4 regions of the Micromonospora sp. LHW51205 genome follow, and region 2 is predicted to be linked to each of the others. Evidence: riboswitches for the same ligand, from Rfam matches in the RefSeq annotation. Region 2 holds a riboswitch; each other region holds the start of a gene.
The links. Region 2 has a riboswitch for cyclic di-AMP ahead of DQE82_RS07735 (NlpC/P60 family protein). Riboswitches for the same ligand answer to the same signal wherever they lie in the genome.

Region 1: linked by a shared signal. The riboswitch ahead of DQE82_RS12695 (transglycosylase family protein) and the one ahead of DQE82_RS07735 (NlpC/P60 family protein) in region 2 are both predicted to bind cyclic di-AMP.
Region 3: linked by a shared signal. The riboswitch ahead of DQE82_RS17440 (C39 family peptidase) and the one ahead of DQE82_RS07735 (NlpC/P60 family protein) in region 2 are both predicted to bind cyclic di-AMP.
Region 4: linked by a shared signal. The riboswitch ahead of DQE82_RS11325 (hypothetical protein) and the one ahead of DQE82_RS07735 (NlpC/P60 family protein) in region 2 are both predicted to bind cyclic di-AMP.

Annotation. Positions count from the first base shown of each region.
Region 1 covers NZ_QMEZ01000003.1:83,572-85,753, reverse strand. The annotation lists gene DQE82_RS12700 (LLM class flavin-dependent oxidoreductase) at 1-967, opposite strand, end outside; cyclic di-AMP (ydaO/yuaA leader) riboswitch at 1,140-1,285, shown strand; gene DQE82_RS12695 (transglycosylase family protein) at 1,284-1,928, shown strand; gene DQE82_RS12690 (YbaB/EbfC family nucleoid-associated protein) at 2,112-2,182, shown strand, end outside.
Region 2 covers NZ_QMEZ01000001.1:1,622,428-1,624,609, reverse strand. The annotation lists gene DQE82_RS07740 (N-acetylmuramoyl-L-alanine amidase) at 1-653, opposite strand, end outside; cyclic di-AMP (ydaO/yuaA leader) riboswitch at 892-1,029, shown strand; gene DQE82_RS07735 (NlpC/P60 family protein) at 1,043-2,074, shown strand; gene dcd (dCTP deaminase) at 2,139-2,182, opposite strand, start outside.
Region 3 covers NZ_QMEZ01000004.1:317,671-319,852, reverse strand. The annotation lists gene DQE82_RS17445 (hypothetical protein) at 1-354, shown strand, start outside; cyclic di-AMP (ydaO/yuaA leader) riboswitch at 655-795, shown strand; gene DQE82_RS17440 (C39 family peptidase) at 1,002-1,835, shown strand; gene DQE82_RS17435 (alpha/beta fold hydrolase) at 2,081-2,182, shown strand, end outside.
Region 4 covers NZ_QMEZ01000002.1:725,808-727,989, reverse strand. The annotation lists gene DQE82_RS11330 (SRPBCC family protein) at 1-54, shown strand, start outside; gene DQE82_RS11325 (hypothetical protein) at 51-1,130, opposite strand; cyclic di-AMP (ydaO/yuaA leader) riboswitch at 1,135-1,266, opposite strand; gene DQE82_RS11320 (cation diffusion facilitator family transporter) at 1,410-2,182, opposite strand, start outside.

The DNA.
Region 1 (2,182 bases), on a different contig from region 2:
TGACCGCCAGCGTGGCCGCGCCGCCGGTGGCGGCTGTGTCGTCGGCGACCGCGCGGGCCCCGCTGCCGGGCGCGGTGCGCTCGGCGGCGACGAGTTCGCGGACCGCCGGCGCGACCTCCTGGGCGAAGATCTGGATCGCGCGCGGCTCGTCGCTGCCGAGGATGAACGTGGTGATGCCGTGCTCCAGCGTGAGCCCGGCCAGCTCCTCCACCCACTGCTCCGGCGGCCCGGCCAGGAAGCCGGCCGACGAGCGCGCGAACGTGCCGGTCACGTTGAGCATGCGGCGGATCTCGGCCGGGTCGCGCCCGGCGGCCTGCGCGCCCTCGTCCACGAGCGCGTTCAGGGCGGGCAGCTCGTCGGGGCCCTTGGGCAGGTAGGACAGGGAGGGCAGCCAGCCGTCCGCGGCGCGGCCGACCAGGCGCAGCATGCGCGGCTTGTACGCGCCGACCCAGATGCCCACCCGATGCGCGGGCGCCGGACCGCGCTTGGCGCCGACCACCCGGTAGTGCTCGCCGTCGACGCGGATCATGCCGCGGCGGTCGGTGTCCCAGACCTCGCGGATCACCCGGATCGCCTCGTCCAGGGCCTCGACCGCCGCGCCGGGGGACAGGCGCCGCCCGCCCGTCGCCTCGATCGCGTCCCAGAACGCACCCGCGCCGAGTCCCATCTCGACCCGGCCGCCGGTGAGCAGGTCCAGGCTGGCCACGCTGCGGGCCAGCACCACCGGCTGGCGCAGCGGCAGGTTGAGCACGTTGCCGGCCAGGCGGATGCGCTCGGTGACGGCGGCCACGTAGGACATCAGCGTCCAGGTGTCCAGGAACCCCGGCTGGTACGGGTGGTCCTGGAACGTGACCAGGTCCAGCCCGACCTGTTCGCAGAGCGTGGCCAGCGCCACCACCTGGTCGGGCTGCCCGGCGGCGGGCGTGATGAAGCCGCCGAAGGTGAGCTCGTGTCCGTGATCGGTCATCCGTCCCGCCCCTCCCGTGATCTTGCTCGGCCCTGCCACGGTAGCTCCACAGGTGGTAGCCCGGCCGGGTGAACACCATCACAAGAAGTGGACGATCGTCGCAAACCGTCCTTAGCGTCGGTTTCGTTCGCATTCGCGGGCACCGCGGGCCGGAAACGCCAAATCCCGCCGCCGGCCCCGGTAACCGAACCTCGTGCGGGAGCGGGGGAACCACACGTTCCACGGTGCATCGTCACCTCGGGGTGAAGCCGCCACCGGCGGCCGGGCTCCTCGGCCCGAACCCGACAGCTCACCTCGTCGGCGTGGAGGAATCCACATGGCAACTGCATACTCGGCCCGAAGCCGCCGTACCGCTCTCGGAGCGGTCCTGGCCGGCGCCGCCGTCGGCGCCGCGAGCCTGTTCGGCCCGGCCGCACCGGCCAGCGCGGGCGTCAACTGGGACGCGGTCGCGCGCTGCGAGTCCGGCGGCAACTGGAAGATCAACACCGGCAACGGCTACTACGGCGGGCTCCAGTTCTCCCGCGCCACCTGGAACGGCTACGGCGGCCAGAAGTACGCCGCCCGCGCCGACCTGGCCAGCCGGTCCGAGCAGATCGCCGTCGCGGAGAAGGTGTTGCGCGGCCAGGGCATCGGCGCGTGGCCGGTCTGCGGCAAGAAGGGCGGCTCGGCGAACGCCGCGGCGACCCGGTCCGAGCGGGCGGCCCCGAAGAAGGCCACCTCGAAGAAGTTCGCCCCGAAGCGGGCCGCCACGCGTAAGGCCGCGCCGGAGCGGGCCGCGACGACTGCGGCGCCGCAGCCGTCGGCCGGGACGTACGTGGTCCGGCGCGGGGACACGCTGTCGGAGATCGCCGTGGCGCAGCGCGTCGACGGTGGCTGGCGTGCCCTGCACGAGCGCAACCGGGCAGTGGTCGGCGACGACCCCGGCCTGATCTTCCCCGGTCAGCGGCTGCGTCTGCGCTGATCTGGTCCGGACGCCCGGCCGGTTCGACCCGGCCGGGCGTCCGGCCGCCCGCGACACGCCGCGCCGCCGGTGTCCGGCCTGCTCGCGGCGCCGGACGCCACCCGTGACGGCCGCTGACCGCGATTCGTCGGAGCCGGTTGCTAGGGTCACGATGATCGGCTCAGACGTGAAGAAAGCGCGGAAATGACCAACGATCCGTTCTCGGCGGCCGCGAGCATCGACGAACTGCTGACCCGCACGCAGCAGGCGCTCAC
Region 2 (2,182 bases):
AGCTGGTCGTACACCTCGTCGGCGAAGGCCGCCGCCGCGTCGGCGGTGTCCGCGCCGGAGTAGCGGGCCACCGCGGCGTACCAGGCCGCCGGGTCGGTGCCGGCGCCGACCGGCCCGCCCAGAGCCTTCTGGTACGACGACAGCAGCGCCGCGCCGCCGCGGATGTTCGCGGCCGGGTCGGTGCGCAGCGTCCCCGCGTCCAGCCCGGTGAGCGCGGCGGCCGCGTCGAGCGTCTGGAGCGAGGCGCTCGGCAGCGGCGTCTCCCGCGTCGGCGCGGCGGCGGTGGCCGGGTCGAGCTTCAGCGGCCGGGAGTCGTCGCCGCGCGGGTCCTCGTCCTCGTCGACGTGGGCGCTGCCCGGCGTGGCGAGGATGTGCGCGGCGTCGGTCAGGTGCATCGGGCCGTAGCCGCCGCTGGTGCTGGGCTGACCCGGGTGGGTGTCCCAGCGGGACTCCAGATAGGAGACACCGAGCAGCACGTTCTGGGGCACGCCGTACTCGGCCGCGGCGGCGGCGTATTGTTGTTGCCGGTCGCTCGCGGGCGCGGACGTGTCCGGCGCGGCGGTAACCGGGCCGGTGGTCGCCAGCGCGGTGGCCGTGGCCACGGCGGCGGCGAGCAGTATCCGTCTGCCCGACGGCGGGGCGGAGAGATGCATCGAACCTCCTGGACAGGGATGGGGGTCACTGCGTTTCCACCCTCACTCCGCACACCCGCGATGGTCAATACCTTTCCAGTAAGTAATCAGTCGTGAAAGAAAATTTCACCTCCGTGCGCGGTGTGGCGCTGGATCGCGTACGGAGTGTCACGGCGCTGGAAGTTGCGGATCGATAACGGTGGTCCCTACTCTGGTGAATCGTCGGCCGCACGTCTCACCGTCCAACCCGGTCGGTGACGGTCCGACACCGCCGAGTCGCCTCCGGGCGAGCCGGGGAACCAGGTACCTGGGGTGAATCCGCAGCGCTGCTGCGGTAGGGCGGCTCCCTTCCCGCCCGAATCCGTCAGCTAACCCGGTAGGCGGTACGGAAGAAGGAGTACGGACGCCCGGTGGCACTCCATGCCCCGCGGCCGTCGTCGAACCGGTCGGTCGACCGGTCCAGCGCCGCGCCGCGTTCCCGCTGGTCCCGCTTCACCACCGCCCTCGCCGCACTGGTCGGCACCGCCGTCGTACTGACCGGCGGCGCCACTGCGGCACACGCCGAACCCTCGGTCGCCGAGATCGAGGCCCAGATCGACCGCGACTGGAACAAGCTCGAACCGGTCATCGAGCAGGTCAACGACGTACGCGAGCAGCTCGCCGCGCGGCGCAGGCAGGCCGACGCGCTCGGCCGCCAGATCGCACCCCTCCAGGCGCGGGTGGACGCCGCGCTCGGTCAGGTGGGCGGCCTCGCCGCCGACGCCTACAAGGCCGACAACCTCTCCACGGTCAACGCGCTGCTCGGCAGCCGCTCACCCGGTGACCTGGTCGACGGCCTGGAGCTGCTCGACCGCTTCGCGCACCGCCAGCACGAGCAGGTGCGCTCGGTCGCCGCGCTGCGCGACGAGCTGGCGGCGAAGAAGAAGCCGCTGGACGAGATGATCGCCGGCCTGGCGCGCACCGAGGCCCAGCTCGCGGCGAAGAAGAAGCAGATCGACGCCGAGATCGCCAAGCTGGAGAAGCTGCGGCTCAAGGTGTACGGCAAGGGCGGCGGCGGCCCGCTGCGCCCGGCGCCCTGCCCGGCCGGCTATCCCGGCGGCCCGGCCGGTGCGGCGGTGAAGTTCGCCTGCGCCCAGATCGGCAAGATCTACGTCTGGGGCGCCGCCGGCCCGGACCACTTCGACTGCTCGGGCCTCACCATGGCGGCCTGGGCCAAGGGCGGCGTCTCGCTGCCGCACAGCGCACGCCAGCAGCACGGCGTGACGAAGCGCATCAGCCGGGCCGAGCTGCGCGCCGGCGACCTCGTCTTCTACTACAGCGACCTGCACCACGTGGCGATGTACGTGGGCGACGGCTGGGTGGTGCACGCCTCCCAGTCCGGCAAGCCCATCACGATGAAGCGGGTCGACGACGGCGACATCAACAGCTACGGCCGCGTGTAAGGAAGGGCCCCCTCTTAACGCCTCCGGTAGAGGAGGGGGCCCTTCTTAACAACTGCGGGCGGCGTCAGCGCGTCGGCCAGGTGCGCCAGCTCTGCCAGGACCGGCTCG
Region 3 (2,182 bases), on a different contig from region 2:
GCCGCCATGACGGCGCACTGGCGCGGCGACCTGTCCGCCCGGCAACTCGCCGACGTGCTGGCGCGCCGCAACGGGTGGGACCCGCGCCGGCACCCGGCCGAGCAGGAGATCGTGCTGGCCCGGGCCGTACGGGACCGGCGCCGGACCGGCTGGGAGAGCGCCGCCGAGCGGGAGCGGCAGGCGTGGCGGGACGCCGAACTGGCCGCCGAGGCCGCCCGTACGCTCGCCGCCGAGGCGTACGCGGCCACCCTGGCGGTGCGGCCCGCCCCGGTGTCCCGCGGCGTGGCGACGATCCCCCTGCCGGTCGGCGCGTCCGTCCGCAACGCCCGCTGGCGTCCGGCCCGGGTCGGCTGAGGCGACCGAATTGTTACCCGGAATGTAGTGAGCCGGCTCACCCCCGGCGCCGAAACGGGCGTGGAGCGCAGAACAGGCCAATGAGCCGCGCCATTGCCGGTCAGGCGCTCGCCGTCTGTCCCCTTTTCGCCTCCCGGGCGCCGTCACCACCGCTTGTCCCATTGAGTGAAGTGAGTAACCGGCTGTTCCGAAATCCGTTACCGGGGATCATGTTTACGCAGGTGGGAGCGCTTGGCAGGGGCAGTACCCGCCGGTAGTGTCGGCGCGTCCGGTGCGGTAACCGATCGCAGAAGGCGACGCCGCGCCGACCCGCCTAATCGTGTCATCACGAACCGGGGAACCATGAGCACCATCGGGGTGAATCCGCGGCCACTGCCGCGGTAGGGCGTACTTCCCGCCCGAATCCGTCAGCTAACCCGGTCGGCGGCCACGGAAGGAGTCCCATCCTCGTGCCCACCCCTCGATCGTCCCCCCGCCTCCACGGCTCCGCGGTACCCGCGCTCGCCTGACGCGACCGGCAAACCGCCCCTGGGCGCCCGGCATCGCGGGCGTACCCGTTCCCCCGGCCCATCCGGCCTGCCAGCACGTGTGAACCCCTCCACGTGCCGGGCCGGCGTGTGCCGATCACGCCCCCCGTGGAGGATTTCGTGAAGCACCACCTGAAGCGTCAGCTGCGGCGGATCGCCACCGAACGCCCGTACCAGATCATCGCCGGATCGGCCGCGGCGCTCGTGCTGGCCGCCGGCGCCGGCACCGCCCTCGCCGCCGGTGAGGACGCCCCGGTCCAGCAGGAGAACACCGCCTCGGTCGCCGAACTCGGCGCACGGCTCGGCGAGCCCGCCAGCCGCAGCGAGGCGCGTATCGGCGTCCCGCCGGCGTCGCCGAGCGCCGAGCCCAGCAAGTCGCCCAGCGCCTCCCCGTCGGCGAAGAAGGCCGCGGCGGACCCGGACGTCACCAAGGCCGCGCCGAAGCCGCCGTCGAGCAAGACGCTGGACTACGACTACCAGGCGCAGATCAACTACTACTACTGCGGCCCGGCCGCCGTGCGCAACGCGCTCAGCGCCACCGGCATCGAGCGCAGCCAGGACGCCCTCGCCGGCCCGCTCGGCACCACCGAGATGGGCACCAACTCGGCCGAGGACACCACGCGCGTGCTCAACCAGCAGGTCAAGGGCAACCCGTACCGGACCCGGATGATTCCCGGCTCGGCCAGCCCGGCCCAGATGGACCGGCTCCAGGCCGACGTGGTCGAGGCGATCAGCAACGGCCGGGGGGTCGTCGCGAACGTCGCCGGCACCGCCACCGACACCAACGGCGGCTGGCACTCGTTCCCCGGCGGCCACTACGTCGCGGTGATCGGCTACAAGGACGACGGCCGGACCGTCCGGATCGCCGACTCGGCCGACCCGTCGCTGCCGTCGTACTGGCTCACCACGATCGACCTGGCGCACTGGATCGCCAGCCGCGGCTACTCCGCCTGACCGCCCCGCACCCTGCGAAGGCCGGCACCCCGTCCCGGGGCGCCGGCCTTCCCCGTCCCCGCCCGCCCCTCGCCCGCCGCCCTCTCGGCGCGCCGATCTTGGACTTGTGGCGCCTGGTATGCCCGGCTCGCCCCGCTATGGGAGGCACCACAACTCCAAGATCGGCGGCGAGGGCGAGGGCGGGCGGTTTGGGCGGGGCGGGTTCGGTCTCGCGTGTCCGGGGCGGGCGGTGGCAGACTGCGCCAATGGGCGATGCGACGGGGAACCGGCACCTGATTCTCCTGCACGGCATGGGCGCCACCGGCGAAGTGTGGCTGCCCTGGGCGCCGCTGCTGGAGCGCCGCTGG
Region 4 (2,182 bases), on a different contig from region 2:
GGCGCGACGCTGGAGGGCCGGCCCGATCCGGCCGGCCCCCCGGGAGCGCGCTAGTACACCGACAGGTGCACGTGGTTGGTGTGGTCGCTGGACGGGTCTCCGTTGCCGCCGCTGTACGACTTCCACCCGCTGCTGGGCAGCCAGATCTGCTTGAACCAGATCACGTAGAGCACGGCGAGCGGGTCGGCGTTGCGCACGAAGTACGCGGCCAGGTTGTTGCCGTACGTCCGGTCACCGCCGCTGGCCACGCCGCCGAAGCCGTTCTTCTGGGCGGCGAAGTCGCAGGCCCGCCCCTTCGGGTGCTCACCCGAGCCGCTGGGCCGGTGGCACGAGACGTACCTGGTGAAACCGGCCGCCTTGGCCTGCTGCAGCGCGTGCAGCGTCCGCGGGGTGATGCAGCCGTTGGCCGGGGTCGGGTCGTTGACGCTGCACGACTCCGACGGCCACGAGCCGTCCGAGTTGCGTGGCGCGGGCTTCGCGTTCTTGCTTGAGGTGCCCTGGACGCTGCTGCCGCCGCCGCTGCTGTTGTTGCGTGCGGAACGTTCGTTGGCCACTTCGAGCGCGCGCTCGGCCTGCTCCTTGCGCTTGCCCATCACCTCGACCTGCTTGCGTTGCTCGCGGATCTCGGTGTCGAGCGCGGCCCGGGTGCGGGTGGCCTCGTCCCGGGTGGTGATCAGCTCGCGCACCGTGCGGTCCTCGTGCGCGGCGACCTGTTCCAGCGTGGCGGCCCGGTCCATGAAGCCCGCCGGGCTGCTGCTGTCGAGCAGCGCCGCGGCGGTGCCGAGGCGGCCCGCGCGGTACGCCACCCCGGCGATCTCACCGACCTTGGCGTCACGTACGGCCAGCTCGGCGCCGACCTTCGCGAGCTGGTCGTTGAGCTGCTTCTGGCGGTTCACCGACCGGTTCAGCGCGGCCTTCGCCTCCAGCCAGCCCTTGCTGGCCGCGTCGAGTTGGGCGCGCAGCTCGGGCGTGCCGCCCTCGTCGTCGCCGGGCGCGGCGGCGAGCAGGGCGGTCCGGGGCGCCGCCGAGGCGGGGGAGGCCGGAACGGTCGCGACGCCGACAGTCAGCGTCGCGACGAGCAGGGCCGCCAACCGGGCGGCCGTCCGTCGTACAGGTGCCACTGGGGGCATTCACATGTCCTTCCGTCAACCGCCGACCGGGTTAGCTGACGGGTTCGGGACGGAAGATCCCTACCGCTGACGCGGATGCACCCCACGTACGTGGTTCCCCGGCTCGCCCCTTCGGGCGATTAGGCGACGGCCACCCCACCTGCGCCGGTGACGCCGGTGGCTGCGGCCGCGACCGAGCCTACCGGCGCGGCCCGGGCGTGGCTCCGTTGCGCAGTGCCGCATGGTGGGGCAAAACCGACATAAGTGTACAGCAGTCACGGTGATTTAAGTCTGCCCTAATCACCACTCGGTCTTTCCGCACACTCCGGCTGACGCTCCGGGTTCGACCTGCAACGTGGCGTGATCGATGGAGAAGTCCTCGTGCAGCGCCGTCCGCGCGGCGGCCAGCACCCCGGCCGGGTCCACGCCCGGGTCGGTGGTCAGGTGCGCCGAGGCCACCTCCATGCCCGAGGTGAGCGTCCAGACGTGCAGGTCGTGCACCTCGGCCACGCCGGGGACCGCGGCCAGCCGGTCGTGCACGGCGGTCACCTGGAGGTGCTCCGGCGCCGCCTGCACCAGGATGCGCACCGCGGCCCGGCCGAGCCGCCAGGTGCGCGGCAGGATGAACAGGCCGATCCCGACGGCGACCAGTGGGTCCGCCCACCACCAGTCGGTCACCGCGATGACCAGCGCCGCGGCGATCACGCCGAGCGAGCCGAGCAGGTCGCCGAGCACCTCCAGGTACGCGCCGCGCAGGTTGATGCTCTCCTTCGCCCCGGCGCGCAGCAGCGCGAAGGCGACGATGTTGGCGAGCAGGCCGAGCACCGCCACCACGAGCATCGGGCCGGCCAGCACCTCCGGCGGCTCGCCGAAGCGGCGTACCGCCTCGATCAGGACGTAGACCGCGACGGCGCCGAGCAGCACGGCGTTGGCGAGGGCGGCGAGCACCTCCAGCCGGTAGAGGCCGAACGTGCGCTGCGGGTCGGTGCCGGCGCGCCGGGTGGCGGTGATCGCCGCGAGGGCCATGCCGATGCCGAGCACGTCGGTGAACATGTGCCCGGCGTCGGAGAGCA